Regions from separate parts of the Streptomyces sp. NPDC046349 genome, predicted to be linked through region 1. Evidence: riboswitches for the same ligand, from Rfam matches in the RefSeq annotation. Region 1 holds a riboswitch; each other region holds the start of a gene.
What was found. A riboswitch is a leader RNA that binds a small molecule or an ion and turns the genes downstream of it on or off. The one in region 1 is predicted to bind cobalamin.
Positions count from the first base shown of each region.

Region 2: linked by a shared signal. The riboswitch ahead of ACZ6JS_RS01315 (ribonucleoside-diphosphate reductase subunit alpha) and the one ahead of ACZ6JS_RS21525 (ABC transporter substrate-binding protein) in region 1 are both predicted to bind cobalamin.
Region 3: linked by a shared signal. The riboswitch ahead of cobN (cobaltochelatase subunit CobN) and the one ahead of ACZ6JS_RS21525 (ABC transporter substrate-binding protein) in region 1 are both predicted to bind cobalamin.
Region 4: linked by a shared signal. The riboswitch ahead of metE (5-methyltetrahydropteroyltriglutamate--homocysteine S-methyltransferase) and the one ahead of ACZ6JS_RS21525 (ABC transporter substrate-binding protein) in region 1 are both predicted to bind cobalamin.

Region 1 is NZ_JBVJFK010000009.1:25,104-32,690, reverse strand. It holds gene ACZ6JS_RS21550 (glycoside hydrolase family 18 protein) at 1-440, opposite strand, end outside; gene ACZ6JS_RS21545 (hypothetical protein) at 571-966, shown strand; gene ACZ6JS_RS21540 (SMI1/KNR4 family protein) at 998-1,525, shown strand; tRNA gene ACZ6JS_RS21535 (tRNA-Trp) at 1,596-1,672, shown strand; gene ACZ6JS_RS21530 (PASTA domain-containing protein) at 1,821-2,465, opposite strand; cobalamin riboswitch at 2,581-2,720, shown strand; gene ACZ6JS_RS21525 (ABC transporter substrate-binding protein) at 2,763-3,755, shown strand; gene ACZ6JS_RS21520 (FecCD family ABC transporter permease) at 3,752-4,780, shown strand; gene ACZ6JS_RS21515 (ABC transporter ATP-binding protein) at 4,777-5,586, shown strand; gene ACZ6JS_RS21510 (VOC family protein) at 5,556-5,960, opposite strand; gene ACZ6JS_RS21505 (N,N-dimethylformamidase beta subunit family domain-containing protein) at 6,109-7,587, opposite strand, start outside.
Region 2 is NZ_JBVJFK010000001.1:270,011-277,597, forward strand. It holds gene ACZ6JS_RS01300 (helix-turn-helix domain-containing protein) at 1-155, opposite strand, end outside; gene ACZ6JS_RS01305 (hypothetical protein) at 237-461, shown strand; gene ACZ6JS_RS01310 (ribonucleotide-diphosphate reductase subunit beta) at 579-1,595, opposite strand; gene ACZ6JS_RS01315 (ribonucleoside-diphosphate reductase subunit alpha) at 1,595-3,976, opposite strand; cobalamin riboswitch at 4,112-4,233, opposite strand; gene ACZ6JS_RS01320 (GNAT family N-acetyltransferase) at 4,285-4,782, opposite strand; gene ACZ6JS_RS01325 (hypothetical protein) at 4,781-4,993, shown strand; gene ACZ6JS_RS01330 (CstA-like transporter-associated (seleno)protein) at 5,038-5,235, opposite strand; gene ACZ6JS_RS01335 (carbon starvation CstA family protein) at 5,232-7,454, opposite strand.
Region 3 is NZ_JBVJFK010000007.1:49,801-57,387, forward strand. It holds gene cobN (cobaltochelatase subunit CobN) at 1-2,303, opposite strand, end outside; cobalamin riboswitch at 2,344-2,471, opposite strand; gene ACZ6JS_RS17670 (cobalamin biosynthesis protein CobG) at 2,886-4,136, shown strand; gene ACZ6JS_RS17675 (precorrin-8X methylmutase) at 4,141-4,788, shown strand; gene ACZ6JS_RS17680 (precorrin-2 C(20)-methyltransferase) at 4,785-6,284, shown strand; gene ACZ6JS_RS17685 (cobalt-precorrin-6A reductase) at 6,345-7,103, opposite strand; gene cobM (precorrin-4 C(11)-methyltransferase) at 7,093-7,587, opposite strand, start outside.
Region 4 is NZ_JBVJFK010000017.1:162,728-170,314, reverse strand. It holds gene ACZ6JS_RS32820 (galactose-binding domain-containing protein) at 1-1,822, shown strand, start outside; gene ACZ6JS_RS32815 (TetR/AcrR family transcriptional regulator) at 1,937-2,596, shown strand; gene metE (5-methyltetrahydropteroyltriglutamate--homocysteine S-methyltransferase) at 2,610-4,952, opposite strand; cobalamin riboswitch at 5,136-5,361, opposite strand; gene ACZ6JS_RS32805 (FAD-dependent oxidoreductase) at 5,681-7,339, opposite strand; gene ACZ6JS_RS32800 (SchA/CurD-like domain-containing protein) at 7,487-7,587, shown strand, end outside.

The sequences.
Region 1 (7,587 bases):
CCGCCCAGTGAGATGAGCACCTTGAGACCGGGGTGCTTGGCCTTGAGTTCGCGCAGCTGGTTGAAGTTGCCGGCGAGCGGCTGGTCCCACGTGTCGGCGACCCCGTCGACGGAGTTCGCGGCGTCGAGCGGGCGGGCGTAGTCGGCCCAGGCGTCGGCCTCGCCGGGGACGTTGCCGGTGAAGCACTTGCCCTCCGCATTGACGTTGCCGAAGGCGTAGTTGATGTGGGTGAGCTTGCCGGCGGAGCCGTTCGCATCGAGGTCCTGGACCTGGAAGTCCCGGCCGTAGACGCCCCATTGCGTGAAGTAGCCGACCTTCTTGTACGCGCGACCTGATCCGCCCGCGGCGGCGGCGTCCGCACCGGCGGCGGGGGCGAAGGCGGTCAGCAGGGAGAGGGAACATGCGGCTACGGCCAGTCTGCCGAGCATGCTGCGGCGCATGGGCTTCCTTTGCGGATGCGAGGGATGGGCGTGAGCGCGTGAGGCGGTGCATGCCGGAAACTATTGGTCTGGACCAGAGCGGTCAAGGGGGCGGCCGGAACTCGGCCGCGCCGATCCGCGAGGGTGCCCCATGCTGTTCGATCCTGAGAAGACCCTGTTCGTCCGGGGGACCACCCCCGCACTGCTGGTGGCGGACGCCCCCGTGCACGACGCCCTGCCGGTGCTTGCCGCGCAGGACGGGGCGGTGCCCCCGTGCGAGGGGTGGAGCATCGTCCCCAGGCTCACGCTGTGCGTCGTGGACGGCCCCGGCGATGCCGGGCTGGTCGTTCCCGCCATGGCCGCGCCGGTGCTCGACGGATCCGGCGGAAGCCCCCGGGCCGGCGACATGGCCGACTGGTGCGCGGACGCCGAACGGGCGGGCGGAGTGGTCGTCCTGTCCCTCGAGGCGCTGCCCGAGACGCTGGACTGGCCGCACCTCCTGCGCTCCGGCACCTCCCGCGGCGGCTTCCTTCCGGCCCTGGCCTGACCTGCGGGCGTCGCCCCGTTAGTGTGTGCGGGTGACGCTCAACGACGATCGACGGTTCCCCGCCGCACTCGCCGCCGCGCTGGCGGTCCCCTTCGGCCACGCGGACGGAGACGGGGTCGACTTCGACCCCTTCGAAGCCTTCCTGTCCGCCGAGGACACCGACGACTGGTTCAGGGCGTGGACGGGGAACAACGACGTGGACGGCGGCGCCTTCCGTGTCTTCGGCCAGGACGGATCCGGCGGATACGCGGCGTTCTGGATGGTCCGCCCGGGCCGGCCGCTCGCCGAACAGCCTGTGGTCTTCCTCGGGTCCGAGGGGGAGACGGGCGTCGTCGCGCGCGACCTGGACGACTTCCTGTGGCTGCTGGCCGACGGGTGCGGCCCGTACGAGGCTGCCGCGCCCTACGGGGCCGACCGGACCTCGCGCCCGGACGAGGCCCTGACGGCCGTCGCCGACCGGTTCGCCCCGGGCGCGCGGCGTACGGCCGGTGCCGTGGTCGAGCTGGCGGCCGAGGAGTTCCCCGGCTTCGACGACATGATCATGGAGCTCTGTCGCTGATCCCGTCCGGCGACGCGACGGGAATTCACTGGATCGCAGGGCCCGGCCGTGCCATGGTTGGTCTCGCCGAAGGGGTGTAGCTCAGCTGGTCAGAGCAACGGTCTCCAAAACCGTAGGCCGCAGGTTCGAATCCTGCCGCCCCTGCCATGAGGGAAGGGAGCCGAGCGGCTCTCGTCCTCGCCGAAGTATGAGCCCCGTCGATGGTTCGACGGGGCTCGGCCGCGTTAAAGGCCGGCCGGGCGGCCGTCGTCTCGCGAGGTCGGCACCCCGCCAGGGTCGGAACCGCGGGAAAGGCCTACGGGCAGGACTCTTCCGTCTTGACGACCTGGAACGACACCGGCTGCCCCGTCAGAGCCGTCCCCGGCTTCGGATCCTGGGAGCACACCTTCCAGTTCGACTCCTGCAGCACCATGCGGCTCTGGACGGCGTCCTTCACGGTGATGCTCGCGTGGGACGGCAGCGCCCCGCGGACGGCCTTCATGCCCTGCCCGGCGAAGTCCGGCATCGTGCTGCCCGCAGGCTTCGGGGGCGGTGCGTCGGCGGCCGGGCAGGACTCCTCCAGCTTCACGGCCCCGAAGTCCACGGTCGTACCCGTGTCGACGTCCGCGCCGGCAGCCGGAGTCTGGGAACAGACCTTCCAGTTCCGGTCGAGAGCCTGGAGCCGGTCGCGGCCCAGCGCGTCGTGGGACTTGAGGAGGGCGAACCCCGCGGCCTGCGCTTCGTCCTGGGCGCTCTGGAGTCCCTTGCCGACCATGTCCGGGAGGGTGGCGGTCTTCGCGGAGGTCGGGGCACTGGAGGCCGGAGCGGGGGCGGAGTTCGCGGCGGGCGCGCTGGGCGCAGCGGGGGGCTTGCCGGTGTCGGTGGTCTGCGGATTGCATGCGGTGAGGGCGAGAAGTGCGGCGGCAGTGGCGGCGAGAGCGGCGGTGCGGTGTGTGCGCATCACGCCATCGTGTCCGGTGTGTGGGCGGCGTGAGGTCTGTTGACGTACCCGTGACACAGCGCGAGCCCGCGTGACCGCGGGACTCTCAGGGCCCGGCACCCCGGTCCACGTGCGCGTTCTGGCAGACTGGGGGCGCACGACCAGGCGGTGCAGGACAGGAAACCGGTGCGATTCCGGTGCGGTCCCGCCACTGTGACCGGTCCTCCCCGCGCGGGACACCGGGAGTCAGACACTGACGCACCGCCTCTGCTCCTTCACGACGACCAGGGGACGCGGATCCCCCGGAGAGGCCACGCCATGTCGCGTTCCCGCGCCGCCCTGCGCGCGCTCACCCCTGTCACGCTTCTGATATCCCTGACCGCCTGCGCCGGCTCACCCGGCGGCGGGCAGGACCGTGCTGCGGAGGACGCCGCCGCGCCGGGCTTCCCGTACACCCTCACCAACTGCGGTGTGAGCAACACCTATCAGGCCCCGCCCCGGCGGGCGGTCACCATGAACCAGCACGCCACCGAGCTCATGCTCGCCCTCGGCCTGGGCGACCGGATCGCCGGCACCGCCTACCTCGACGACGCCGTACTGCCCGCCTACAAGCCCGCCTACGACAAGATCAAGGTGCTGGCCGAGGAGTACCCCTCCAAGGAGATCCTGCTCGGCGCCGATCCGGACTTCGTCTACGGCGGTTACGCCAGCGCCTTCGACAGGACGCAGGGCCGCGACCGCGAGGGACTCGCCGAGTCCGGCATCGACTCCCGCCTCAACGTGGAGTACTGCACCGAGGGGCCCGTCGGCCTCGACCAGCTCAAAACCGAGATCACCGAGGTCGCGCGGACCTTCGGAGTACCCGACCGCGGTGCGAAGCTCATCGAGGACGAGCAGCGCCGCATCGACGCCGTGACCGCCCGCGTCAAGGACCTCCCCCGGCCGACCGTCTTCGCCTACGACTCCGGCGAGGGCACCGCCTCCACCTCCGGAGGCAACGGCGTGGGCAACGAGATCATCTCCCTCGCAGGCGGCTCCAACGTCTTTGCCGACCTCAAGGACACCTTCGGCGACGTCGCCTGGGAGAAGGTCATCGAGCGCAAGCCCGAGGTCGTCCTCATCTACGACTACGGCGGTACCACCGTCGAGGCCAAGAAGCAGCGCCTGCTGAACGACCCGGCACTGGCGGACGTGCCCGCCGTGAAGAACCGGCGGTTCGTCGTGCTGCCGCTCTCCTCGGCCGTCCTCGGCGTCCGCGTGGCGGACGCGGTGGAATCGCTGGGGAGCCAGCTCCACCCGAACCCCGCGTGAGGCTCCGCACCGGCGCGGTCCTCGCCGTCCTCGCCGCCGCGCTCGCCGTCTCGGCGATCGCGGGCCTGGCGCTGGGGCCCGTACGGATCGCCCCCGGCCGCGTGCTCGACATCGTCATCGGCGGCCTGTCGGGGAACCGGCCCACCGGGGCCTTCGCCTCCATCGTGTGGGACGTGCGGATGCCGCGGATCCTCCTCGGCGCCGTCGTCGGAGCGGGGCTCGCCGTGGCGGGCACCGTGCTCCAGGCCCTCGTACGCAACCAGCTCGCCGACCCGTTCCTCCTCGGCGCCTCCTCCGGGGCCTCCGCCGGAGCCGTCCTCGTGATCGTCTTCGGCACGACCGCGGCCGGTTTCGGCATGGGTGTGCCGCTGGCCGCCTTCGCGGGCTCCATGGCCGCGCTCGTCGCCGTCTACGCGATGGCCCGGCGCGGCGGCACCATGACCACCGGCCGGCTGATCCTGGCCGGCGTGGCCGTCCAGTACATCCTGTCCGCTCTCACCAGCCTCGTCCTCGTCCTCGCCGCGCACCCCGACCAGATCCGCTCCGTGCTGTTCTGGACCCTCGGCGGGCTCGGCGGGGCGCGCTGGGACGAACTGGCCCTGCCCACCACCGCGCTCCTCGTCGGCGGCGCGCTCCTCCTCGCCCTCGCCCGGCCGCTCGACCTGCTCCTCACCGGGGAGGAGGGCGCGCACACCCTGGGCCTGGACACCGGACGCTTCCGCGCCGCCGTGTTCGTCCTGACCTCCCTCGTCATCGGCGTGCTCGTCGCGTGCAGCGGCGCCATCGGCTTCGTCGGGCTGATGGTCCCGCACGCCGCCCGGATGGTCGTGGGCGCCGGACACCGGGCACTGCTGCCCGTCGCCGCGCTGGGCGGGGCGGTGTTCCTGATCCTGGCCGACCTGATCGCCCGTACGGCCGCAGCCCCCGAGGAGATACCGGTGGGTGTCGTCACCGCGCTCGTGGGCGGGCCGTTCTTCCTCTGGATGCTGCGCCGCTCCAGCCGTACCGAAGGGGTGACCGGATGACGGACCCGACCGGACCGGCCCGGCCGGTGCAACTGGCCCTCGAGGCCGTCCGCTACGAAACGGACGGGCACACCCTGCTCCACGGGATCGACCTCACCGCGCGGGCCGGCGAGACGGTGGGGGTCGTCGGCCCCAACGGCAGCGGCAAGACCACCCTGCTGCGCTGCGTCCACGGAGCCCTGCGGGCGACCGGCGGCAGAGTGCTGCTCGACGGCGCGGACGCGGGCGCGCTCACCGTCAAGGAACGGGCGCGCCGCGTGGCGGTGGTGCCGCAGGACGCGAGCGGCACCCTCGGCCTGACCGTCCGCGAGGTCGTCGCCATGGGCCGCAGCCCGCACAAGCGCTTCTGGGAACAGGACGGCCCGGACGACGTACGGCGCGTCGCCGACGCCCTGGAGACCGTGGGAGCGGCCGGCTTCGCCGCCCGCCGTTTCGACGAGCTGTCCGGGGGCGAACGGCAGCGCGTCCTGGTGGCCCGCGCCCTCGTCCAGGACCCGGGACTGCTCGCCCTCGACGAGCCTACCAATCACCTGGACATCCGCTACCAGCTGGAGGTCCTCGGCCTGGTCCGGGCCCTGCCCGCCACCGGTCTGCTCGTTCTGCACGACCTGAACCTCGCGGCCGCCTTCTGCGACCGCCTGTACGTCCTGGCGGGCGGCCGGGTCGCGGCCTCGGGGACGCCGGCCCAGGTGCTCACGGAGGACCTGCTGGCCGAGGTGTACGGCGTGCGGGCCCGTGTCGGGGTGCACCCCGACACGGGCTCGCCCAACGTCGTCTACCTGCCCGTGGCGGCGGGCTCCTGGTAGCCGTACGGGCGCGTGATGATCTCCATCCCGTGCCCGGTCGGGTCCGTGAAGTACACGCCGCGGCCCCCGTCGTTGTGGTTGATCTCGCCCGGGAGCCTGCCGTGCGGGTCGGCGAAGTACGCAATCCCGCCCGAGCGGATCTTCTCGAACGCCGCGTCGAACTCCTCCTCGGAGACCAGGAAGGCGTAGTGCTGCGGCGTGATGGCCCCGGCCGGGACGGCAGCGAAGTCCAAGGTGACTCCGTTGGCGGTGTCGACGGGGATGAACGGCCCCCACTCGGGCCCGACTTCGAGACCGAGGACGTAGGCCAGGAACTCGGCGGACTCCCGGTTGTCACGGGAGTGGACGATTGTGTGGTTCAGCTGTACGGACATGGGTGAATGCCTCCGGAAGGCACATCACGGGCACCTCCATGCCTCACCCGGTCGGTGACCGACACGCGATGCCGTGATCACGATCCTACGCGAGAGCCCCTGGATCGCGCCGGGCCGAAGCCGAGCCGTTCGTGCCGCCACAGGGTCATCAACCCCCGTACACCGCCTTGACGTTGTCCCGCGCCGGACGCGACCGGCCGGCCGGACCCGCCGCGAACACCCGCAGGAGGTTCTCCGTCACGCGTGTCGTCAGCGCCCCGGACCGCGCGTCCAGGCCGTGGTTGCGCCCGCTGCGGCCGTCTCCCGTCGCGTCCAGGGCCTCCACCCACCGCATCGTGCCCGTCGCGAAGACCCCCGCACCGCTGGGCACCGTGTGGTACGCAGTGTCCTGGTGGCTGGGGCGGCCGTCGCAGACCACGGGGGAGTGGGCCAGTATCTCGATCGGCCGGGGCGTCGCGAAAGCGGTGTTGACCTTGTCGTACTCCACGCCGACCAGGTGCTCGAAGCGGTCGCCCGCTTTCGCGCCGGTGCCCTCGAACAACCAGTGCCCGGGGTTGGTCACCACGTAGGGGGCGTCCACCGGATAGCCGTCGTAGATCACACCGAGCAGGGAGCTCTCCGGGTCCGCGCCGGGAGCCGAGCGGAAGTCCACCGTCGCCGGATGGCCCCGCTTGAAGCCCGGGTCCTGGCCGTAGGAGGACTTGTAGCAGACCAGCGTACGGTCCGGCCCCAGCTCGGAGGCCTCCAGGCGGATCCGCCGGAAGCAGCAGTTCGCACCCAGGATCGCGATGTTGGTGCCGGCGTCGCGGGCGGCCGTGACGTGGGCGCGCTGCTCCGGGGACCAGTACTCGTCGTGCCCGAGCGAGATGACCGCCGCGGCTCCCTCCAGGAGCCGCTTCTCCCGCGCCACGTCGGTGGTGGTGGCGTAGGCGAGGGGGATGCCGAGACGTTCCGCCAGCGCGATCAGCGGGGCCTCGTACACCAGGAACAGGCCCGCGCCGTCGTCGTACTCGTACGGCCGGTCGAAGGACACGGCGAGGGAACGCGAGGCGTAGCCGCCGCTGGGGCCGTCGTAACTGCCGTAGCCGCCCCAGCGGTTGTAGGCCTGCCAGGTGGCCACGGCGTTGACCACGACCGTACGCCCGGCCGTCGCCGCCGACCGGACGGTGACCGGTACGAAGCGCTGGCCGCCCTCGCCGCCCTGTGTGTCGAGGCGCAGCAGGTAGCTGCCCTCCGGCCAGTCCTTCGTCTCCACGGTGGCGGTGCGGGCCCACCGGGTGCGGACCATCCGGGTGTCGGAGTCCACCGTGGGCTCGGGCTGCCGCACCCCGGGCAGGGCCTCCGAACGCCACACCAGCCGGGCGCGGGCGCCGCCGTACCATCCCATCCGGTAGGCGGAGACGGTGAACCGGGGTGCGGTCGTCGACACGTACAGCCCGAAGGACTCGCCGGGCAGCACGCTGACCTTGTCGGCGAAGCCCTCGACGGCCCGAGCGGGACCGGCCTTCGCCACGGCCCAGTCGGCGTTGCCCGGGCGGGCGTTCTCGGCCTTCACGTCGAAGCCGTGCGGCCCTGTCGCCGACGGCTTGCCGTCCGGGTCCGGGGGCCCTGCCTTCTCGCCGGCGCG
Region 2 (7,587 bases), on a different contig from region 1:
GACATGGTCAGGGGGCCGTCCTCCGCCGCGCACACGGCGTAGTCGTAGACCGGCAGGCCGTGGTCGCTGCGGTCGATCCCGAAGACTTCGCAGAAAATCCCGAACTCGAAGGGGGCCACTTCGTCGAGGAGGGCCACGGCCACGTTGGTCAGCATGCATCCAGTGTGGCAGTAATTCACTCTTTCATGACAGTCCTGCCACTCGCGGGGTTGTGCGTACAGAGGGACAGTGGAGACATGAACACGTTCCTGAGCTACCTCGCCGTCCTCGCCGTCGCCTCCCTGCTGCTCGCCCCCAGCCTGTACGGGGTCCTGCGCGAGCGGCGGACCGACCGGCAGCTGCGGGCCGTCGAGACCCGGCTCGTGTGGCTGCCGCGGCAGAAGGCGGGCGGCATGCCGCCCACCCCGCGCCAGCGCGGACCGCGCTCCGCGGCGTGGCGCCGCGGGCGCCTCGCCCACTGAGCCCGCCGACGCCCTCCCGCAGGCGTCCCTTCCCCCGCCCCGGACCGCGAAGAGCCGAGACGCGATCACGTCGCGTCCCGGCTCTCGGCGCATCTGGGACCGGAAGTCCCCGTCCGGCTAGAAGTCCTCGTCCAGATCGACGGTTCCCTCGACGGCGACCTGGTAGGCCGACGGGCGGCGCTCGAAGAAGTTCGTCAGCTCCTGGACGCCCTGCAGCTCCATGAAGGAGAACGGGTTCTGCGAGCCGTACACCGGGGGGAACCCGAGACGGACCAGGCGCTGGTCCGCGACGCACTCCAGGTACTCGCGCATCGACTCGGTGTTCATGCCCGGCAGGCCGTCGCCGCACAGGTCGCGGCCGAACTGCAGCTCCGCCTCCACGGCCTCCTTCAGCATGTCGGTGACCTGCTGCTGGAGGGCGTCGTCGAAGAGCTCGGGCTCCTCCTTGCGGACCGTGTCCACGACCTCGAACGCGAAGTTCATGTGCATGGTCTCGTCACGGAACACCCAGTTGGTGCCGGTGGCCAGGCCGTGCAGCAGACCGCGCGAGCGGAACCAGTACACGTACGCGAAGGCGCCGTAGAAGAACAGGCCCTCGATGCACGCGGCGAAGCAGATCAGGTTCAGCAGGAAGCGGCGGCGGTCGGCCTGCGTCTCCAGCCGGTCGATCTTCTCGACCGAGTCCATCCACTTGAAGCAGAACTGCGCCTTCTCGCGGATGGAGGGAATCTCCTCGACCGCGTCGAAGGCGGCCGCGCGGTCGTCCGGGTCGGGCAGGTAGGTGTCGAGCAGCGTCAGGTAGAACTGGACGTGCACGGCCTCCTCGAACAGCTGGCGCGACAGGTACAGGCGCGCCTCCGGGGAGTTGATGTGCTTGTAGAGCGTCAGCACGAGGTTGTTCGAGACGATCGAGTCGCCGGTCGCGAAGAACGCGACCAGACGGCCGATCATGTGCTGTTCGGCGGGCGTCAGCTTCGCGAGGTCCGCGACGTCCGAGTGGAGGTCGACCTCCTCCACCGTCCACGTGTTCTTGATCGCGTCCCGGTAGCGCTCGTAGAAGTCCGGGTAGCGCATCGGGCGGAGCGTGAGCTCGAAGCCCGGGTCCAGGAGGTTCTTGTTGTCGGTGGAGCTCATTACTGGCATGCCTCGCAGGACTCGGGGTTCTCAAGGGAGCAGGCCAGGGCATCGGCGTCGACGGCCTGCGGGAGCGCCGCCGGAGCGGCGGTGGCGGCCTGCGCGGCGCGGGCGATCTTCGTCGCCGGACGCGAACGCAGGTAGTACGTGGTCTTCAGCCCCTGCTTCCAGGCGTACGCGTACATCGAGCTGAGCTTGCCGATGGTGGGCGTCTCCAGGAACAGGTTCAGCGACTGCGACTGGTCCAGGAACGGCGTACGCGCCGCCGCCATGTCGATCAGGCCGCGCTGCGGGATCTCCCACGCCGTGCGGTACAGCTCGCGGACCTCGGCCGGGATCCAGCCGAAGCCCTGGACCGAGCCGGAGGAGTCGCGCAGTGCCTCGCGGGTCTGGGCGTCCCACACGCCGAGCTGCTTGAGCTCCTCCACCAGGTAGCCGTTCACCTGGAGGAACTCGCCCGACAGGGTCTCGCGCTTGAACAGGTTGGAGACCTGCGGCTCGATGCACTCGTACACGCCGGCGATGGAGGCGATGGTGGCCGTCGGAGCGATCGCCAGGAGCAGGGAGTTGCGCATGCCGCTCTCGGCGACGCGGGCGCGCAGCGCGTCCCAGCGCTCCGGCCAGTTCAGCTCGACGTCGTAGTGGTCCGGGTGCAGGACGCCGCGCGCGGTGCGGGTCTGCTCCCAGGCCGGCAGCGGGCCGCTGCGCTCGGCGAGGTCGCAGGAGGCCTCGTACGCGGCCAGCATGATGCGCTCGGAGAGCTTGGTGGACAGGGCCTTCGCCTCGGGGGAGTCGAAGGGCAGCTTCAGCTTGAAGAAGACGTCCTGGAGGCCCATCGCGCCCAGGCCCACCGGACGCCAGCGGGCGTTGGACCGGCCGGCCTGCTCGGTCGGGTAGAAGTTGATGTCCACGACGCGGTCGAGGAAGGTCACCGCGGTGCGGACGGTCTCGTCGAGGCGCTCCCAGTCGATCTCGCCGTTCACGACGAAGGCGCCGAGGTTGACCGATCCGAGGTTGCAGACGGCCGTCTCGCCGTCGTTGGTGACCTCGATGATCTCGGTGCACAGGTTCGAGGAGTGGACGACGGTCCCCGGCTCGGCGGTCTGGTTCGCCGTGCGGTTGGAGGCGTCCTTGAAGGTCATCCAGCCCTGGCCGGTCTGCGCGAGGGTGCGCATCATCCGACCGTACAGGTCGCGGGCGGGCATCGTCTTGCGGGCCAGGCCGTCGGCCTCCGCCTTGCGGTACGCGGCGTCGAACTCGTCGCCCCACAGGTCGACCAGCTCGGGCACGTCCGCCGGGGAGAACAGCGACCACTCGGCGTCGGCGTTCACGCGGCGCATGAACTCGTCCGGCACCCAGTGGGCGAGGTTCAGGTTGTGGGTGCGGCGCTGGTCCTCACCGGTGTTGTCGCGCAGCTCCAGGAACTCCTCGATGTCCGCGTGCCAGGTCTCCAGGTAGACCGCGGCGGCGCCCTTGCGGCGGCCGCCCTGGTTCACGGCGGCGACGGAGGCGTCGAGCGTCTTGAGGAACGGCACGATGCCGTTGGAGTGGCCGTTGGTGCCGCGGATCAGCGAACCGCGGGCGCGGATGCGGGAGTACGACAGGCCGATGCCGCCCGCGTGCTTCGACAGGCGTGCGACCTGGTGGTAGCGGTCGTAGATCGAGTCGAGCTCGTCCAGCGGCGAGTCCAGCAGGTAGCAGGAGGACATCTGCGGATGCCGGGTGCCGGAGTTGAAGAGCGTGGGGGAGGAGGGCAGGTAGTCGAGGCGGCTCATCAGCCGGTACAGCGAGGCCACTTCCTCGACGGCCTGGACGCTCTCGTCCGCGGCCAGGCCGCAGGCCACGCGCAGCATGAAGTACTGCGGGGTCTCGATCACCTGACGGGTGATCGGGTGGCGCAGCAGGTAGCGGCTGTGCAGGGTGCGCAGGCCGAAGAAGCCGAACCGGTCGTCGGCGCCCTCGGCGAGGGTGTGCTCGACCAGCGCGTCCAGGCGGCTCGCGTGCGTGCGCACGAACTCGGCGGTGCGGTCGGCGATCAGGCCCTCGCGGTGGCCGACCTCGACGGAGGCGGAGAACGAGGTGGAGCCCTGGCTCGCGGCCTCGTCGCGCACGGCCAGCGTCAGCAGACGGGCGGCGAGCTTCGAGTACGCGGGGTCCTCGGAGATCAGCCCGGCCGCGGACTCGGTGGCCAGACCGCGCAGTTCGGCCTCGTCGGCGGCGGAGCTGCGGCCGCGGAGCGCGGCGGCGGCGACGCGGCCGGGGTCGGTGTCGGGGAGGTCCGCCGTCAGTTCGGTGAGGGTACGCAGCAGCGTGGCCCCCGGGCCCTCGGTGTTGTCGCCAGAAACGGACTCGGCGCGCGGTGCGGAAGGCGCGATGGTCACGGCGGGAGCTCTCCCTCGCTCGGCCCGGTCATCGGCGGTCGGGCGCGGGCGCATGCGGGCGTGGCAGGAGGGCACACCGCATGGCGTCCACCGGCCCAACCGCGAGGCCCGGACGTGTCGGCACCCGGTTCGGTCGATCCGGGCGCGCTGCCGGCAGGTCATCGGACTTGGTGTCCGGATGCCGGACACTTCATACCGTTGCGGGACAGTTCCGGATTCCCACCGGATTCCCCTGCGGCGACAGCAGGCATGAGCATACATGTGGGGGCGCCCTTGTGCGGCAACCCCCACATGTAGTGTCGGCGTGGCTACAGCTTGAGTCGATACGTGAGGAGTGTCAGGCCCTCGATGGGCCCCCAATCCCGCTCCGGAGTGCGTACGAAGCCCAGCCGGGCGTAGATCCGGTGGGCCCCGGCCATGCTGCGCTGGGTGGAGAGGACGACCCCCGTGACGCCCTCGACGGCCCGCGCCCGGTCCACGCACGCCCGCACCAGGGCCTCGCCGACGCCCCGGCCGCGGGCCGCGTGGGCAACCGCCAGCATCCGGAACTCGGCCTCGTCCGGGCCGGCGACGTCGGCGAGCGGGCTGCCGGGTGCGGCGAAGGTCACCCCGCCGAGCAGCCGCCCGTCGCGCTCGGCGACGAGCACCTCGGCCAGCGCGGCCCGGCCGGCCACGTCGCGCAGCACGTTCAGGTAGGCGTCGTCCTCGTTGAAGTCCAGGTGCCCGTCGGCGAGGTAGGCCTGCGCCGTGATCTCGCCCAGCTGCGCGTAGTCGGCGGGCACCGCCGTTCTGATCACCATGTCCATGCGGTCGAGTGTGCAGGACGTCTGTCGGCGCCCGGCGCTGTCGTCGGAGGCGACACCGTCGGGGACCACGTGCGAGGTCTCCGTCCACAGCCAGCCCCACGGCGGGCGGTACGAGAGCGTTCACCTCGTGCCGTGTGGAACGGACATCGCGCTGCCCGGCCCCGTCGGCGTCACCCTTCAGACCGAGGTCCTCAAGGACTGGGTGCGCTGAGCAACGCGCAAGGGCCCCGCCGACGGCGGGGCCCTTCGCATGGTTCAGCAGCAGCGGAAGCCCTCGCGGGGGTCCGCCTCGCGGGCGTCCGTGCGGGCGCGTTCGAAGGCGCGGCGGGTGAGGACCTCCGCGTCCGGGTCGTGCGAGCGCGCGTGGGCCACGTACCGGTCGTAGGCGGCCTCCCCGGAGAACTCCCGTACGTAGAACCGGGCCCTGGCCAGCACGCTCCGTACGGTGTTCACCCCACCGGCTCCTTGACCTGCCCGCCGCCGGAATCGCGGCCGGCCGCGGCGGCGAGCTGGGCCCGCTCCTCGGCGGTCGCGATCAGGCCCGCCGGGGCGACGATCTTCGACTCGGTCCACGGGACCTCGGAGAGCTTCGCCGACCCCGGGTCGCGGACGGCCTTGACGCAGGTGCGCAGCGCGTCCGCGAGGACCACGACGATCAGCACCGCGAAGAGGGCGCACAGCACGCCGTCGACCGTGGCGTTGGTGACGATCGTGTGCATGTCGTCCATGTTCTTCGCGGGGGCCAGTACCTTGTCGGCGTCGATGCCCGCCTGGTACTTGTCGCGCTGTGCGAAGAAGCCGACCTTCACGTCCTCGGAGAAGACCTTCTGGTAGCTGGCGGTGAGGGTCACCGTGGCGTCCCAGACCAGCGGGACACCCGTCACCCAGGCCCACTTGAGCCGGCCGGACTTCACGAGCAGCGTGGTGCAGACCGCCAGGGCGACCGCGGCCAGCAGCTGGTTGGCGATGCCGAAGAGCGGGAAGAGCTGGTTGATGCCGCCCAGCGGGTCCTTGATGCCGACCCACAGGAAGTAGCCCCACGCGCCGACCACGATCGCGCTCGCGAACCACACGCCGGGCTTCCAGCTGACGTCCTTGAAGGACTTGTGGACGTTGCCGAGGGTGTCCTGGAGCATGAACCGGCCCACGCGGGTGCCCGCGTCGAGCGTCGTCAGGATGAAGAGCGCCTCGAACATGATCGCGAAGTGGTACCAGAATGCCTTCATCCCGGTGCCGCCGATGACGGAGGAGAAGATCTCCGACATTCCGAGTGCGAAGGTCGGCGCGCCGCCCGTACGTGACAGCAGGCTGGCTTCCTCGACGTCCTTGGCGGCCTGCGTGAGCGCCTCGGGGGAGATGGCGAAGCCGAAGTTCGTCACCGCCTGCGAGGCGGACTCGACCGTGGTGCCGATGATCCCGGGAGGGGAGTTCACCGCGAAGAAGAGGCCGGGCTCGATGATGCAGGCCGCGATGATCGCCATGACGGCGACGAACGACTCGGTCAGCATGGCGCCGTAGCCGATCATGCGGACCTGGGTCTCCTTCTGGATCATCTTCGGGGTGGTGCCCGAGGAGACCAGGGCGTGGAAGCCCGAGAGTGCGCCGCACGCGATGGTGATGAAGACGAACGGGAACATCGACCCGGCGAAGACCGGGCCGTCGCCGCGGGCCGCGAAGTCGGTGATCGAGGGCATCTTCAGCGTCGGCATCGCGATGACCACGCCGATCGCGAGGAGCGCGATGGTGCCGACCTTCATGAAGGTGGAGAGGTAGTCGCGGGGCGCGAGCAGCATCCACACCGGCAGGACCGACGCCAGGAAGCCGTACACCACCATCCAGATGACGAGCGTCTCCTTCTCCAGGGTGAAGGTCCCGGCGAAGGAGGACTCGGCGACCCAGCCGCCCGCGACGATGGCGAGCAGCAGCAGGGCGACACCGATGAGGGAGACCTCGGTGACCCGGCCCGGCCGCAGGACGCGCAGGTAGAAGCCCATGAAGACGGCGATCGGGATGGTCATGCCGATGGAGAAGACGCCCCAGGGCGAGTGCGCCAGGGCGTTGACGATGACCAGGGCCAGCACCGCCAGCAGGATGATCATGATGGCGAACACGGCGACCAGGGCGGCGGCTCCGCCCACAGGGCCGATCTCGTCCCGTGCCATCTGGCCGAGCGAACGGCCGTCGCGGCGGGTGGAGAAGAACAGCGTCACCATGTCCTGGACGGCACCGGCGAAGATCACACCCGCGACGATCCAGATGGTCCCGGGCAGGTAGCCCATCTGCGCGGCCAGCACGGGACCGACGAGCGGGCCGGCTCCGGCGACGGCGGCGAAGTGGTGGCCGAAGAGCACCCGGCGGTCGGTGGGATGGAAGTCGACACCGTTGTCGAGGCGTTCGGCGGGGGTGGCCCGGGTCGCGTCGACCTTCAGTACGCGGTGCGCGATGAAGCGCGCGTAGAAGCGGTAGCCGATGGCGTACGAGCCCAGCGCCGCGGCGAGCAGCCAGGCCGCGGAGATCTCCTCGCCGCGCGAGAGCGCCAGCACGCCCCAGCCGACGGCGCCGACGAGTCCGACGAGCACCCACACGGCGATGGACTTGGGGGAGGGCGAGCCCGATGGGGTTGCCGGACTCGCCGTGTCCCGTTGTGTTCCTGTTGCTTCCGGTTCAGGCATGACCTCGTCCCCTCGTCGATCATCTGCGTAAGCGCAGGGAATCTACGGGGGATGGCCCGGTGAGCGTAAGACCCCGTCCGCAATCCGGTATGTGAAGGAATCGGGTACGCGGGCCCGCGGTCCGGAACCGCAG
Region 3 (7,587 bases), on a different contig from region 1:
TCGCGGGCCGCGAAGGACAGCACCTCCGCGACGTCCGCCGGCTGGTCCGCCGCGACCGAGGCGACGGCGTCCGGCGCCCAGTCGGCGTCCTCCATCGCCTGGACCAGGGCGCGGGCCTGCTCCTCGATGTCGTCCGCGGACGTACGGGTGGCCTTCGACTCGTCGAGGCCGAGGGCCTCGCGCAGCCCGGGCAGGGCCGTCGTACCGCCCCAGATCTGGCGGGCGCGCAGGATCGCGAGGACGAGGTTGACCCGGGCCTCGCCCGTCGGGGCACCGCCCAGGACGTGCAGACCGTCGCGGATCTGGGCGTCCTTGACCTCGCACAGCCAGCCGTCGACGTGCAGCAGGAAGTCGTCGAAGCCGTCGTCGTCCGGCCGCTCCTCCAGACCCAGGTCGTGGTCGAGCTTCGCCGCCTGGATCAGCGTCCAGATCTGGGCGCGGATCGCCGGCAGCTTCGCCGGGTCCATCGCGGAGATCTGGGCGTACTCGTCCAGGTGCTGCTCCAGGCGCGCGATGTCGCCGTACGACTCCGCGCGCGCCATCGGCGGCACCAGGTGGTCGACCAGGGTGGCGTGCACACGGCGCTTGGCCTGGGTGCCCTCACCCGGGTCGTTGACCAGGAACGGGTAGACCAGCGGCAGGTCGCCGAGGGCGGCGTCGGGTGCGCACGCCGCGGACAGGCCCGCGTTCTTGCCCGGCAGCCACTCCAGGTTGCCGTGCTTGCCCAGGTGGATCATCGCGTCGGCGCCGAAGCCGCCGTCCTCCGCGCGCGCCTGGATCCAGCGGTACGCGGCCAGGTAATGGTGCGAGGGCGGCAGGTCGGGGTCGTGGTAGATCGCGATCGGGTTCTCGCCGAAGCCGCGCGGCGGCTGGATGAGGATCAGGAGGTTCCCGCGGCGCAGGGCGGCCAGGACGATGTCGCCCTCGGGGTTCGCCGAGCGGTCCACGAACATGCTGCCCGGGGCCTCGCCCCAGTGCTCCTCCACGCTGCCCCGCAGCTCGGCGGGGAGCTCGGCGAACCAGCGCTTGTAGTCGGCGGCGGGGATGCGGACCGGGTTGCGGGCCAGCTGCTCCTCGGTCAGCCAGTCCTGGTCGTGGCCGCCGGCCTCGATCAGGGCACGGATCAGCTCGTCGCCGTCGCCCGAGACCAGACCGGGGATCTCGGTGACCGGGCCGAAGTCGTAGCCCTCGGCGATGAGGGTGCGCAGCAGCTCCACCGCGCTGGCCGGGGTGTCCAGGCCGACCGCGTTGCCGATGCGGGAGTGCTTGGTCGGGTACGCGGAGAGGACCAGGGCGATCTTCTTGTCGCGGCGCTCGATGTGGCGCAGCCGGGCGTGGCGCACGGCGATCCCGGCGACCCGGGCGGCCCGCTCGGGGTCTGCCACGTACGCGGGCAGGCCGTCCTCGTCGAACTCCTTGAAGGAGAACGGGACGGTGATCAGACGCCCGTCGAACTCGGGCACGGCCACCTGCGTCGCCGCGTCGAGCGGGGAGAGGCCCTCGTCGTTCTCCTCCCAGGCGGCTCGGGAGCCCGTCAGGCACAGGGCCTGCAGGATCGGCACGCCGAGACCGGCGAGCGCGCCCGCGTCCCAGGACTCGTCGTCGCCGCCCGCCGAGGCGGTGGCGGGCTTGGTGCCGCCGGCCGCGAGGACGGTGGTGACGACCGCGTCCGCGGAGCCCAGGGCCGCGACGAGCTCCGGCTCCGGGCTGCGCAGGGAGGAGACGTAGAGCGGGACCGGCCGGGCGCCGTGGGCCTCGACGGCCTCGCAGAGCGCGTGCACGAAACCGGTGTTGCCGCTCATCTGGTGGGCGCGGTAGTAGAGCACGGCGACCTCGGGGCCGTCCGTCCGCTGTGCGGTGCGCTCCAGCGGGCCCCAGGTGGGGGCGGCGGCGGGCGGCTCGAAGCCGTGGCCGGTGAGCAGGACGGTGTCGGAGAGGAACCGGGCCAGCTGCTCGAGGTTGGCGGGGCCGCCGTGCGCGAGGTAGGCGTGCGCCTCTGCCGCGATGCCGATCGGAACCGTCGAGGCCTCCATCAGCTGGGCGTCCGGCGCCTGTTCGCCGGTGAGGACCACGACCGGGCGGGTCTGGCCGGGGGCCAGCAGCAGGTCCAGGCCGTCCTGCCAGGCCCGCAGGCCGCCGAGGAGGCGTACGACGACCAGGTCGGCACCCTCGAGGAGGCCGGGGAGGTCGTCGAGGGGAAGGCGGGAGGGGTTCGCGAACCGGTACGGGACGGGGGCGTCCGCCGTGTTCGCTGCGCGAGCGCTGAGCAGATCGGTGTCGGACGTCGACAGCAGCAGGATCATGCGGCGGCAGGCCTTCCTCGGGGTTTCCGCGCCCCGGGCAGTGAGGACAGCGGGAGTTCCTGACTCACCCGGCCCAGTGGCGCTGCCGGGTTCACAGTGGCGGGACCGCGCCGGATTCGCACCGGGCTTCCTCCCATGTCGCCGTCCTCGGCGACGGCGGACCGTATGGGCCGCCGGAGGGTCATCCTAGGTGGCGTTCGTGGTGGTCGGGAGTGGGGGTGGCTCCGCCGGTGGGGCGGGGTGCGGTGGGCGGGTGCGGTGGACGGGTGCGGCGCCGTCGCGGGGGCTCTGCCCCCGGACCCCCGCGCCTGAGACGCCGGCGGGGCTGGAAGGTGCCGGCGGGACCGGAAGGGGGCGGGGCGGCGGGAAGGTGCCATCGGGACCGGCAGGGCCGGCGGGCTTCACAGGGGGCTGAGGGGGCGACGGGGCCGGAGGGGCCGAAGTGGCCGGCGGGCGGGTCCGGGCGGTGGGGGGTGGACCGAGCGGCGGGGCGGGGGGATGGGGTTGAGAGCGGGCGGCGCGTGACGGAGGGTGGCGGCGGACACAGTTCCGGTGAGGGGAAACGTGGGTATGCTCGCCGCCATGCCCCAGCCGCCCTCCGCCGTATCGCGGGACGAACCCGTCATACGGGACCGTGGTGACGCCTGCCCCGGCGCGCTCAGGCTCCACCCGGCGGACGACGGGCACCTCGCGCGCGTCCGGATCCCCGGCGGGGCGCTGACCGCCCACCAGGCCTCGCTCCTCGCGTCGGCCGCCGACCGGTTCGGCGACGGGCACCTCGAACTCACCTCCCGCGGCAACGTGCAGTTGCGAGGCCTCTCCGACGGCTGCGGCGCCGGCCTCGCCGCGCTGCTGGACGCCGCCGGTCTGCTGCCCGCGCCCGGGCACGAACGCGTACGCAACATCGTGGCCACCCCGGCATCGCAGGACGTCCTGCCCCAGGTGCGCGAGCTCGACCGGCTGCTGTGCGCGAACGCCCGCGTCACCGCACTGTCCGGCCGGTTCCTGTTCGCCGTCGACGACGGGCGCGGGGACGTGGCCGCCCTGGAACCCGACATCACCGTGCTCGGGCGGCCCGGCGACCGGGCACTGGTACGCCTCGGGGCGGCCGCCGGCGCCGTGGCCGTCGCCGCGCGGGACGCCCCGCGGGCCGCGCTGCTCGCCGCCGAGTACTTCCTCGACGCCGCGGACGCGGCCGGTACCCGAGCCTGGCGCGTGGCCGAGCTGCCTCCCGGACACACCCTGGAGGAGCGGGAGTTCGCCGTCCGCCTGGCCGCCGCGGGCATCGACACGGCCCGCGCCCCCGAGGTGGACTGGCCGTACACCGCCCCGCCGCCGCCCGGCCCGCACGATCCCCTCTGCGTCCTGCCCCCGTTCGGCCGGCTGAGCAGCGACCAGTGGAGGGTCCTGGTACGGGCAGCGGAGAGCGGCGACGGCATGCGGATCACCCCGTGGCGCACCGTCGTCCTCCCGGGCGCCCCGGACCCGGCCCCCCTGGCGGCCGCGGGACTCGTCGTCTCCGCGGACAGCCCCTGGCGGTCCGTCACCGCCTGTACCGGGCGCCCCGGTTGCGCGAAGTCCCTCGCGGACGTACGCGCCGACGCGCGCGCCCTCGTGGAACGGGCGCGGGGGCCGCTGCCCGTGCACTGGTCCGGCTGCGAGCGCCGGTGCGGCCACCCGCGGGGAACGCAGTGGGTGGACGCCCTCGCCACCCAGGACGGATACCGGCTCTCCGTGGGCGGACGCAGCCTGCCGCACCGGCCGGACCTGGCGGCCGCCCTCACGGCCGCACGCGAGACCACCTCATCACCCCAGAGTCCGAAGACGCAGTGAAGAAATGAGCGAGTACACCGTGTTTGAGTACGAGAAGGACGGCGCCGCGATCTACCGCCAGTCCTTTGCCACGATCCGCGCCGAGGCGGATCTCTCCGGGCTGCCCGCCTCGGTCGCCCAGGTCGCGGTGCGCATGATTCACGCCTGCGGGATGACCGACCTCCCGCAGGACCTGGGGTACACCCCCGAGGTGGTGCTGCGCGCCCGCGCCGCGCTGGAGGCGGGCGCACCCATCCTGTGCGACGTCCAGATGGTCGCCAGCGGTGTCACCCGCAAGCGGCTGCCCGCCGACAACGACGTGATCTGCACGCTCTCCGACCCGGCGGTCCCGGAGCTCGCCGCGAGGATGGGCACCACGCGCAGCGCCGCCGCCCTCGAAGTGTGGCGCGATCGGGGCCTGTTGGAGGGCTCGGTGGTCGCTGTCGGCAACGCGCCGACCGCGCTGTTCCGGCTGCTGGAGATGATCGAGGAGGGTGCGCCGCGCCCGGCCGCCGTCATCGGCGTGCCCGTCGGCTTCATCGGCGCCGCCGAGTCCAAGGACGCCCTCGCCGCCCACCCGTCCGGCCTCGACCACCTCGTCGTGCGCGGCCGCCGGGGCGGCAGCGCCATCGCCGCGGCCGCCCTCAACGCCATTGCGAGCGTGGCCGAATGAGCGACGCCCAGCCCAAGGGCCGCCTCTACGGGGTCGGGCTCGGCCCCGGCGACCCGAATCTGATGACCCTGCGGGCCGTCGAGGTGATCGGCGAGGCGGACGTCGTGGCCTACCACAGCGCCCGCCACGGCCGGTCCATCGCCCGCTCGATCGCCGCGAAGCACCTGCGTGACACCCACATCGAGGAGCCGCTGGTCTACCCGGTCACCACCGAGACCACCGACCACCCCGGTGGCTACCAGGGCGCGATGGAGGAGTTCTACGAGGCCGCCGCCGCCCGGCTGGCAGCCCACCTGGACGCCGGCCGCACCGTCGCCGTGCTCGCGGAGGGCGACCCGCTCTTCTACAGCTCGTACATGCACATGCACAAGCGGCTCGCCGACCGGTACGACACCGAGGTCGTTCCCGGTGTCACCTCGGTCAGCGCCGCCGCCGCCCGGCTCGGCACCCCGCTCGTGGAGGGCGAGGAGGTCCTGACCATCCTCCCCGGCACACTGCCCGAGGAGGAGCTGACCGCCCGTCTGGCCGCCACCGACTCGGCGGTCGTGATGAAGCTCGGCCGGACCTTCCCCGCCGTGCGCGGCGCGATGGAGAACAGCGGCCGGCTCGCCGAGGCCCGCTACGTCGAACGCGCCACCATGGAGGGCGAGCGCACCGGCGTCCTCGCCGACACCGACGCCGCCAGCGTGCCGTACTTCGCCGTCGCCGTGGTGCCCAGCCGGATCGGCAACCCGGGCAGCGTGCCGTCCGGCCCCGGGGAGGTCGTCGTCGTCGGCACCGGCCCGGCCGGACCGCTGTGGCTCACCCCGCAGACCCGGCGTGCCCTCGCGGACGCCGAGGTGCTGGTCGGGTACACGACGTACCTGGACCGGGTGCCCGTCAAGCCGGGCCAGGTCCGGCACGGTTCCGACAACAAGGTGGAGTCGGAGCGCGCCGAGTTCGCCCTCGACCTGGCCCGCCGCGGCAAGCGGGTGGCCGTGGTCTCCGGCGGCGACCCGGGCGTCTTCGCCATGGCGACGGCAGTCCTGGAGGTCGCCGGGCAGCCGGAGTACAAGGACGTGCCCGTACGGGTCCTGCCGGGCGTGACCGCAGCCAACGCGGCGGCCGCCGCGGCCGGCGCCCCCCTCGGCCACGACTACGCGACGATCTCGCTGTCCGACCGGCTCAAGCCGTGGGAGGTCATCGCGGAGCGGCTGCGCGCCGCCGCCGCGGCCGACCTGGTGCTCGCCCTCTACAACCCCGGCTCGCGCAGCCGGACCTGGCAGGTGGCCCAGGCCCGCGCACTGCTGCTGGAACTGCGCTCGCCGCAGACCCCGGTGGTCGTCGCCCGGGACGTGGGCGGCCCCGAGCAGTCGGTGCGGATCGTCACGCTCGCCGAACTGCAGCCGTCCGAGGTCGACATGCGCACGATCCTGCTGATCGGCTCCTCGCAGACGCAGGTCACCGAGCGGTCCGACGGGTCGCGGATCACGTGGACGCCGCGCCGCTACCCGTGACCGGGCAGCCCGACCGGTGGCTCGGCCCGGGGTGCTTTCCCCACCCCGGGCCCGGCCCCTTCACGCCTGCTGGCGCAGCAGGCCGAGTACCGCGGCCACCGATTCCGCCTCCGCCACGCCCTCCGGGACCGGGGGGCGGCGCACCACGAGGACCGGGATGCCGGCCTCGCGGGCGGCTGCCAGTTTGGGGGCCGTGGCCGAGCCGCCGCTGTCCTTCGTCACCAGGACGTCGATGCGGTGGCGGGCCAGCAGCTCCCGTTCGTCATCCAGCGTGAACGGGCCCCGTGCCAGCAGGACTTCGAGTCGCGTGGGGACCGGCCCGGCCGGCGGGTCCACCGAACGCACCAGGAACCAGAGGCCGTCGAGACCCGCGAAGGTGTGCAGGCCCATCCGGCCGGTGGTCAGGAACACCCGGCTGCCGAGGCCCGGCAGCAGGCCGGCGGCCCCGGCCAGGGAGTCTGCGAACGTCCACGCGTCACCGGGGCCGGGCTGCCAGCCGGGGCGGCGCAGCGCGAGCAGCGGTACGCCCGAAAGCGCCGCCGCCGCGGCCGCGTTGAAACTCATGCGCTCCGCGAAGGGATGGGTGGCGTCCACGACCCGGGTGACGCCGTGCGCGCCGATCCATGCCGCCAGTCCGCCGGGCCCGCCGAAGCCGCCGATCCGCGTCTCGCCGGGCGGCAGCACGGGCGAGGTGACCCGCCCCGCCAGGGAGGTCGTCACCCGGTAGGAGGGGTCCCGCGCCAGCTCCTCCGCCAGGCGGCGGGCCTCCGTGGTGCCGCCCAGGATCAGGACGTGGGGCGCAGCCCCGTCAGCAGACATGCCGGTCGCGCTCGGGGGAGTACAGGTGGCTGTCGCGGAACTGCTCCGCGCCGAGCGTACGTCCGACCACGATGACGGCGGTGCGGACCAGCCCGGCCCCCTTCACCTGGCCGGCGATGTCGGCGAGGGTGCCGCGCAGGATCAGCTCGTCGGGGCGGCTGGCCATCGCCACCACCGCGACCGGGCACTCGGCCCCGTAGTGCGGCAGCAGCTCGTCGACCACCCGGTCCACGTAGCGGGTGGCCAGGTGCAGGACGAGCAGCGCACCGCTGCGGCCCAGGGTGGCCAGGTCCTCGCCGGGCGGCATGGGGGTCGCCTGCTGGGCGATCCGGGTGAGGATCACCGTCTGGCCGACGGTGGGCACCGTCAGCTCCCGCTTGAGGGCGGCGGCCGCGGCGGCGAAGGCCGGCACGCCCGGGACGACCTCGTAGGGGATGCCGGCCGCGTCCAGCCGGCGCATCTGCTCGGCGACCGCGCTGAAGAT
Region 4 (7,587 bases), on a different contig from region 1:
CAACGAGGGCTTCGGAGGGCGCCTCATCTGCGGCAAGCCCTTCTCCGAGATGGGCGTGGCCGACGCGCTCAAGGACTGTCCCGAGCACTACCCGGACGGCACCCTGGCGATCTTCGACTTCATCACCAAGGGCGGCGACGGCAAGCACGACCCGGACGGCTGGCCCACCTTCAAGGACTGGCCCGCCCACGACTCGCTCACCCACCAGCAGAACTACTACGCGTGGGTCGAACGGGCCTGGCGAGGCGGCCAGCGCGTGCTCGTCAACGACCTCGTCACCAACGGGGTGATCTGCTCGGTCTACTTCTTCAAGGACCGCAGCTGCGACGAGATGACGGCCATCCGGCTCGAAGCGCAGAAGACGTACGACATGCAGGCCTACATCGACAAGATGTACGGCGGCCCCGGAAAGGGCTGGTTCCGGATCGTCACCGACTCCGCCCAGGCCCGCGAGGTCGTCAAGCAGGGCAAGCTGGCGGTCGTCCTCGGGGTCGAGACCTCCGAGCCGTTCGGCTGCAAGCAGATCCTGGACTTCGCGCAGTGCAGCAAGGAGGACATCGACCGGGGCCTCGACGAGCTGCACCGGCTGGGCGTGCGGAGCATGTTCCTCTGCCACAAGTTCGACAACGCCCTGTGCGGGGTCCGATTCGACCAGGGCGCGCTCGGCACCGCGATCAACGTGGGCCAGTTCCTGTCGACCGGGACCTTCTGGAAGACGGAGAAGTGCACCGGCCCCCAGCACGACAACCCCATCGGGCTCGCGGCCGCTCCCGCGGCGCAGAAGGAGCTCCCGGCGGGCGTGTCCGTGCCCTCGTACGCGGCGGACGCACAGTGCAACACGCGCGGTCTGACCGAGCTCGGCGAGTACGCGGTGCGCGGGATGATGAAACGCAAGATGATGCTGGAGATCGACCACATGAGCGTCAAGGCCGCCGGCCGGGCCTTCGACATCCTGGAGTCGGAGTCCTACCCCGGGGTCATCTCCTCGCACAGCTGGATGGACGACAACTGGACCGAGCGGCTCTACAAGCTCGGCGGGTTCGTCGCCCAGTACATGGGGGGCGCCGAGGGCTTCAGCGCCGAGGCCAAGGCCAAGAACGCCCTGCGCGACAAGTACAACGTCGGCTACGGCTACGGCACCGACATGAACGGCGTCGGCGGCTGGCCCGGGCCCCGCGGTGCCGACACCCCGAACCCCGTCCGCTACCCGTTCCGCAGCGTCGACGGCGGCTCCGTCATCGACAAGCAGACCACCGGGCAGCGCACCTGGGACCTCAACACCGACGGCGCCTCGCACTACGGCCTGGTCCCGGACTGGATCGAGGACCTGCGGATCGTCGGCGGCCAGGACGTCGTCGACGACCTCTTCCGCGGTGCCGAGTCCTACCTCACCACCTGGGGCTCGTCCGAGAAGCACAAGGCCGGGGTGAACCTCGCAGCGGGCGCGTCCGCCACGGCCAGCTCCTCGGAGTGGAACCCGTTCACCAGCTACGCCCCCTCCCGGGCCGTCGACGGGAACACGGGCACCCGCTGGGCGAGCGACTGGAGCGACGACCAGTGGATCCGGATCGACCTCGGGGCGGCGAACCTGGTCAGGCGCGTCACTCTCGACTGGGAGCGGGCGCACGGGCAGGCCTACCGCATCGAGCTGTCTGCCGACGGCGTGGACTGGCGGTCCGCGTGGTCCACCACCACCGGTGACGGCGGTCTCGACACGGCCCTGTTCACCGGCACCACGGCCCGCTACGTTCGCGTCCACGGAGTACAGCGCGGCACCAAGTGGGGCTACTCGCTCCATGAGATCGGCGTCTACAGCAGCTGACGCCGCTCACGTCCCCGCGTACGGGGCCGGCCGGATCCGCCGATCCGGCCGGCCCCGTACGCCTTTGCCCGACCGCACCGCACCGCACCGCACGGAACGAAGGGAACCACGCCCATGGCACGGATGCCGTCGGCCGCGCGACGCCGCCAGCTGACCGAGGCGGCGATCCGTGTGATGGCCCGCGACGGCGTCGCCAGGGCGACGACGCGCTCGATCTGCGCCGAGGCCGGCGTCTCCCTGAGCGTCTTCCACTACTGCTTCGACTCCAAGCAGGCCCTGCTGGAGTCCGTCATCGCGGCGATCACCGAGCACGGCATCACCGTGGCGAGGGAGGCCATCCGGCCGCGGGCCACCCTCCGGGAGACCATCCGGGCCGGCTTCCAGGCGTACTGGGACCATGTGGCCGCCAACCCCGGCGAGCACATGCTCACCTACGAACTCACGCAGTACGCCCTGCGCCGGCCAGGATTCGAGCATCTCGCACGACGCCAGTACGAGCTGTATTGCGACACCTACACCGAGCTCCTGGAACAGCTCCGCCGGCTCATGCCCTTCGAGCTGCGCGTACCGGTGCACGTACTGGCCCGGTACCTGGCCGCCATGACGGACGGTCTGACCCTCAACCACCTCGTGCTCGGCGACGCCGCGGTCTCGGCGGCCATCCTCGACATGATCACCGACCATGTGGCGGGGCTCACCGCGACGGCGGACGGGGACGCGGACGGGGACCGGGCGCACTCGCCGGAGTACGCCGGCCCCCCGCTCTCCGTCTGACGGACTCCGCCGGTCAGACGGCGCCGGAGCGGTCGGCGCCCGCCTCGGCGCGGACCAGGCGGGCCGCCTCGACCAGGTTCTCCAGGGAGGCCCGGGTCTCGGGCCAGGCCCGGGTCTTCAGGCCGCAGTCGGGGTTGACCCACAGCCGTTCGGCCGGGATGGCCCCCAAGCCCTTGCGCAGCAGCGCCGAGGCCTCGTCGACGGAGGGGATCCGCGGCGAGTGGATGTCCCAGACGCCCGGCCCGACCTCGCGCGGATAGCCCGCGCCGGACAGCTCGTCGGCGACCTGCATGTGGGACCGGGCCGCCTCCAGGCTGATGACGTCGGCGTCGAGGTCGCCGATGGCCCCGACGATGTCGCCGAACTCGGCGTAGCACATGTGCGTGTGGATCTGGGTGTCCGGCCGGACGCCCGCGGTGGTGAGCCGGAAGGACTCGGTGGCCCAGGAGAGGTAGGCCGCGTGGTCGGCGCCGCGCAGCGGGAGGGTCTCCCGCAGTGCGGGCTCGTCCACCTGGATGACGGAGGTCCCCGCCGCCTCCAGGTCGTTCACCTCGTCGCGCAGGGCCAGTGCGACCTGCCGGGCGGTGTCCGCGAGCGGCTGGTCGTCGCGGACGAAGGACCAGGCGAGCATGGTGACCGGCCCGGTGAGCATGCCCTTGACCGGCTTCGTCGTCTGCGTCTGCGCGTACGCGGTCCAGCGGACGGTCATCGGTTCGGGGCGGGAGACGTCGCCGGCGAGGACGGGCGGGCGGACGTAGCGGGTGCCGTAGGACTGGACCCAGCCGTGCTGCGTGGCGAGGTAGCCGGTGAGCTGCTCGGCGAAGTACTGGACCATGTCGTTGCGTTCGGGCTCGCCGTGCACCAGCACGTCGATGCCCGCCTTCTCCTGGAAGGCCAGCACCTTCCGGATCTCCGCCCTGATGCGGTCCTCGTAGCCGGCGGTGTCGGTGCGGCCGGCCCGCAGGTCGGCGCGGGCCGTGCGCAGTTCGGCCGTCTGCGGGAACGATCCGATGGTCGTCGTGGGCAGCAGCGGCAGGTCGAGGCGGGCACGCTGGGCGGTCGCCCGCTCCTCGTAGGGCCGGCAGCGGCGGCCGTCGGCGTCGGTGACGGCCGCGGTCCGGGCGCGGACGGCGGGGTCGCGGGTGACGCAGGAGTCGGCACGGGAGGCCAGGTCGGCCCGGTTGGCGGCGAGTTCGGCCGCGATGGCGTCCGTGCCGCGGGCGAGGCCGCGGGCGAGCGTGGCGATCTCGGCGGTCTTCTGGCGGGCGAAGGCGAGCCATCGCCGGACCTGCGGGTCGATGTCCCGCTCGGCGGAGGCGTCCAGCGGCACGTGGAGCAGCGAGCAGGAGGCGGCCACGTCGACACTGTCGGCAAGGCCGAGGAGGGTGCCGAGCGTGGCGAGGGACTTCTCGAGGTCGTTGATCCAGATGTTGCGCCCGTTGACGACGCCGGCGACCAGGCGCCTGCCGGGCAGGCCGCCGACGGCGGCGAGGTCGTCGAGGTTCGCGGCGGCCGCGCCGGTGAAGTCCAGGGCGAGCCCGTCCACGGGGGCCTTGGCCAGCACGGCCAGGGCTTCGCCGAGCCGGTCGAAGTACGAGGCCACGAGCAGCTTCGGCCGGTCGGCCGCGGCGCCGAGCTCGCGGTACGCGCGGGCGGCGGCGCTCAGCTCGGCCGGGGTGCGGTCCTGCACCAGGGCGGGCTCGTCCAGCTGCACCCACTCGGCCCCGGCCGCACGCAGGTCGGCGAGGACGCGTGCGTACACCGGGAGCAGCCGGTCGAGGAGGGCGAGGGGGTCGAAGCCGGCCGCCACGCCGGGGGCGGGCTTGGCCAACAGCAGGTACGTCACCGGTCCGAGCAGCACCGGGCGGGCGGTGTGGCCGAGCAGGCGGGCCTCCTCGAACTGGGCGACCGGCTGGGAGGAGTCGGCGACGAAGACGGTGTCCGGGCCCAGTTCCGGCACCAGGTAGTGGTAGTTGGTGTCGAACCACTTGGTCATCTCGAGGGGGGCCACCTCCTGGGTGCCGCGCGCCATGGCGAAGTAGCCGTCCAGGGCGTCCGCGTCGACGGCGGCGCGGTGGCGTGCGGGGACGGCGCCGACCATGACGCTGGTGTCCAGCACGTGGTCGTAGTACGAGAAGTCGCCGGTGGGCACCTCGGTGATGCCGGCGTCGGCCAGCTGCTGCCAGGTGGTCCGGCGCAGGTCGTGGGCCGTCTCCCGGAGGGCGTCGGCGCCGACCCGGCCCTTCCAGTAGCCCTCGACGGCCTTCTTCAGTTCCCGGTTCTGCCCCTGACGGGGGTAGCCGTACACGGTGGCCGCACCGGCCCGTACGGCGGTGGCGGGAGTCTTGCTGGTCACGGAACTCTCCTTCGCGAGCTGTCTCCTGTGGACCCGGTGAGGGTCGGGAGCGCGAAGGGATGACGCATCGGACGGACCTCGACCGGTTGCGGGAGTGCGTACCTGTGCGTACGCGCCCGCGGTAGCCCGCCTGATCTGTCGCCGACCCGCCCACGAGGTCACCGGGATTTCCGCGCACGACGGGTCGCACGCGGGCAACGGGCAGGTCTTCGGACTCGCGGGCACGCCTGCCGGTCTCCCGGCGGGCACCTACTGGCCGTCGCTTCCCAGGACCTCGTCGCGGTCCCAGTGCGTATGACGGCGGTCGTTCCCGCTCACCGCTGCGGGGCAGTCCCGGATTCCCACCGGGTTCCCTCTTACGACGCGTCCCGCCTGGCGGACGGGGCGAACCAGCTGCCCGGCCAGAGTAGATGCCCTTCGCCGGCAACGGGCGGAGTTGTCCGACATCCGGATGGCGGCGTGCAACACCCGGGAGCGCTTGCCGGTCGGAGCGCTGCCCTTCCCCCTCGTACGCGGATCATCGGGTACTCGCCCGTCCACGGGCGCGTTGGGGACCCCACAGCAGGTGGTGTGGCGGATCGCCGACTGCCAAGTCGGCAAGCCGGCGGACCTGGACGGCTTTCGGCGACGACGGTCCCGTGAGCTGATCCGGGCCGTATGGAAAAGGGGCGCCGTCCCGTGGATTTCCACGGGACGGCGCCCTCCTGCGTCTCCGGGCGGGCCGGGCGTCAGTAGCGGTCCAGCACCGTGGTGAGGACCCGGTAGAGGACCGATTCCGGGTCCGCCACCGCCTCCACCGACCGCCAGGCCACGAAGCCGTCCGGGCGGACCAGGACCGCTCCTCCCGGGGTGGTGCCGTGTGCCTCGGCCCAGTCGCCGCCGTCCTCCGGGATCAGGTCGGCCTCCGGGCCGGTGCCGATCGCGTAGGCGTCCAGGCGGACGTTCATCCGCTTGGCGACCGATCCCGCCGCACCGCTCCACGGCGTGCCCTCGGAGCTGAGCAGGACGAACGACCGCTCGTAGAGGTCGACGGTGGACCTGCGCCGCCCCGCCACCGGGTCGCGCAGCCACAGGTGAGGGGCGCGCGAGCCCGGGTCTCCGCACAGCCGCATCCGCTCGGGCACGACCGGCAGGTCCGGGTCGGCTCCCACCACCGCGCCCTGGGCGTACCGGTACCCCATGGCCACGGCGAGGACCCCGTTCTGCCGGCCGCCGGCGCGCGCCGGCGCCTCGGGGACGGACTCGGGCTCCGGTTCGTAACCCGGGTGGCTGTGCTCGGCCGAACGGGCCGAGGCCCGCTCGCTCGTCGCCCGCGCCACCGGGAGCCGCTCGGCCTCGTACGTCTCCAGCAGCCCGGGACCTGCGGCGCCGTCCAGCACCGCGGCGATCTTCCAGGCGAGGTTGTGCGCGTCCTGGATGCCCGTGTTGGAGCCGAAGGCTCCGGTGGGCGACATCTCGTGGGCGGAGTCGCCGGCGAGGAAGACCCGGCCGGCCGCGTACCGCTGGGCGACGCGCTCGGCTGCGTGCCACGGCGCCTTCCCGGTGATCTCGACGTCCAGGTCGGGCGCGCCGACGGCCCGCCGGATGTGCTCGACGCAGCGTTCGTCGGTGAAGTCCTCGAGGGTCTCGCCCCGGTCGGGGTGCCACGGGGCGTGGAAGACCCACCGCTCGCGGTTGTCGACGGGCAGCAGGGCCCCGTCGGCGTCGGGCTTGGTCAGGTAGCACACGATGAAACGCCGCTCGCCGATCACGTCCGCGAGCATGTGGGACCGGAAGGTGATGCTCACGTTGTGGAACAGGTCCCCGGGACCGCTCTGGCCGATACGGAGCTGTTCGCGCACGGGGCTGCGCGGCCCGTCGGCGGCGACGAGGTAGTCGGCGCGCACCGTGCTGTGCTCCCCGGTCTCGCGGTTCACGACGATCGCGGTGACCCCGCTCCCGTCCTGCTCGAAGGAGAGCAGTTCGGTGGAGAACCGCAGGTCCGCCCCGAGCGTGGGGGTCACGGACATGAGGACCGGCTCGATGTCGTTCTGGCTGCACAGGCACCAGGTCGAGGGGCTGAACCGCGCCAGCGCGCCACCCGGGTCGATCTGTTCGAAGAGCCACTCCTGGTCGTCACCGGTCAGCGAGCCGCCCTGGAGGATGCCGTGGTTGTCCGCCAGGACCGAGGCGGCCTCGCGGATCCGGTCCTCGACCTCGGCGACCCGGAACAGCTCCATCGTGCGTACGTTGATACCGCGTCCACGCGGGTGCAGCGAGGTTCCCGCGTGCTTCTCGACCAGCATGTGCGTGATGCCATGACGGCCGAGGAACAGCGAGGTGCACAGGCCCACCAGCGAGCCGCCCACGATGAGGACCGGGACGCGGTGGTCGACGTTTTCCTTCATGGATCTTCCATGCCCTGTACGGGGCGGGTTCCCTCGCTCGTTCACCCGCTTGGTTCTCTCCTCTCGCGCCGACGGGGCTACCGGACCACGATCGGTTCGGGTGGCGCCGCCCCGTGGCGACCGTGTGGTCTCGAAGGAGTGTGAACGATGACAACCTTGTCGGAACGGATATCCCAGTCCGCCTTCGACGACTCGCGACTTCGGGTCGTGCTGCTGCTGGATCTGTACGACGGTGCGCAGAACCAGTT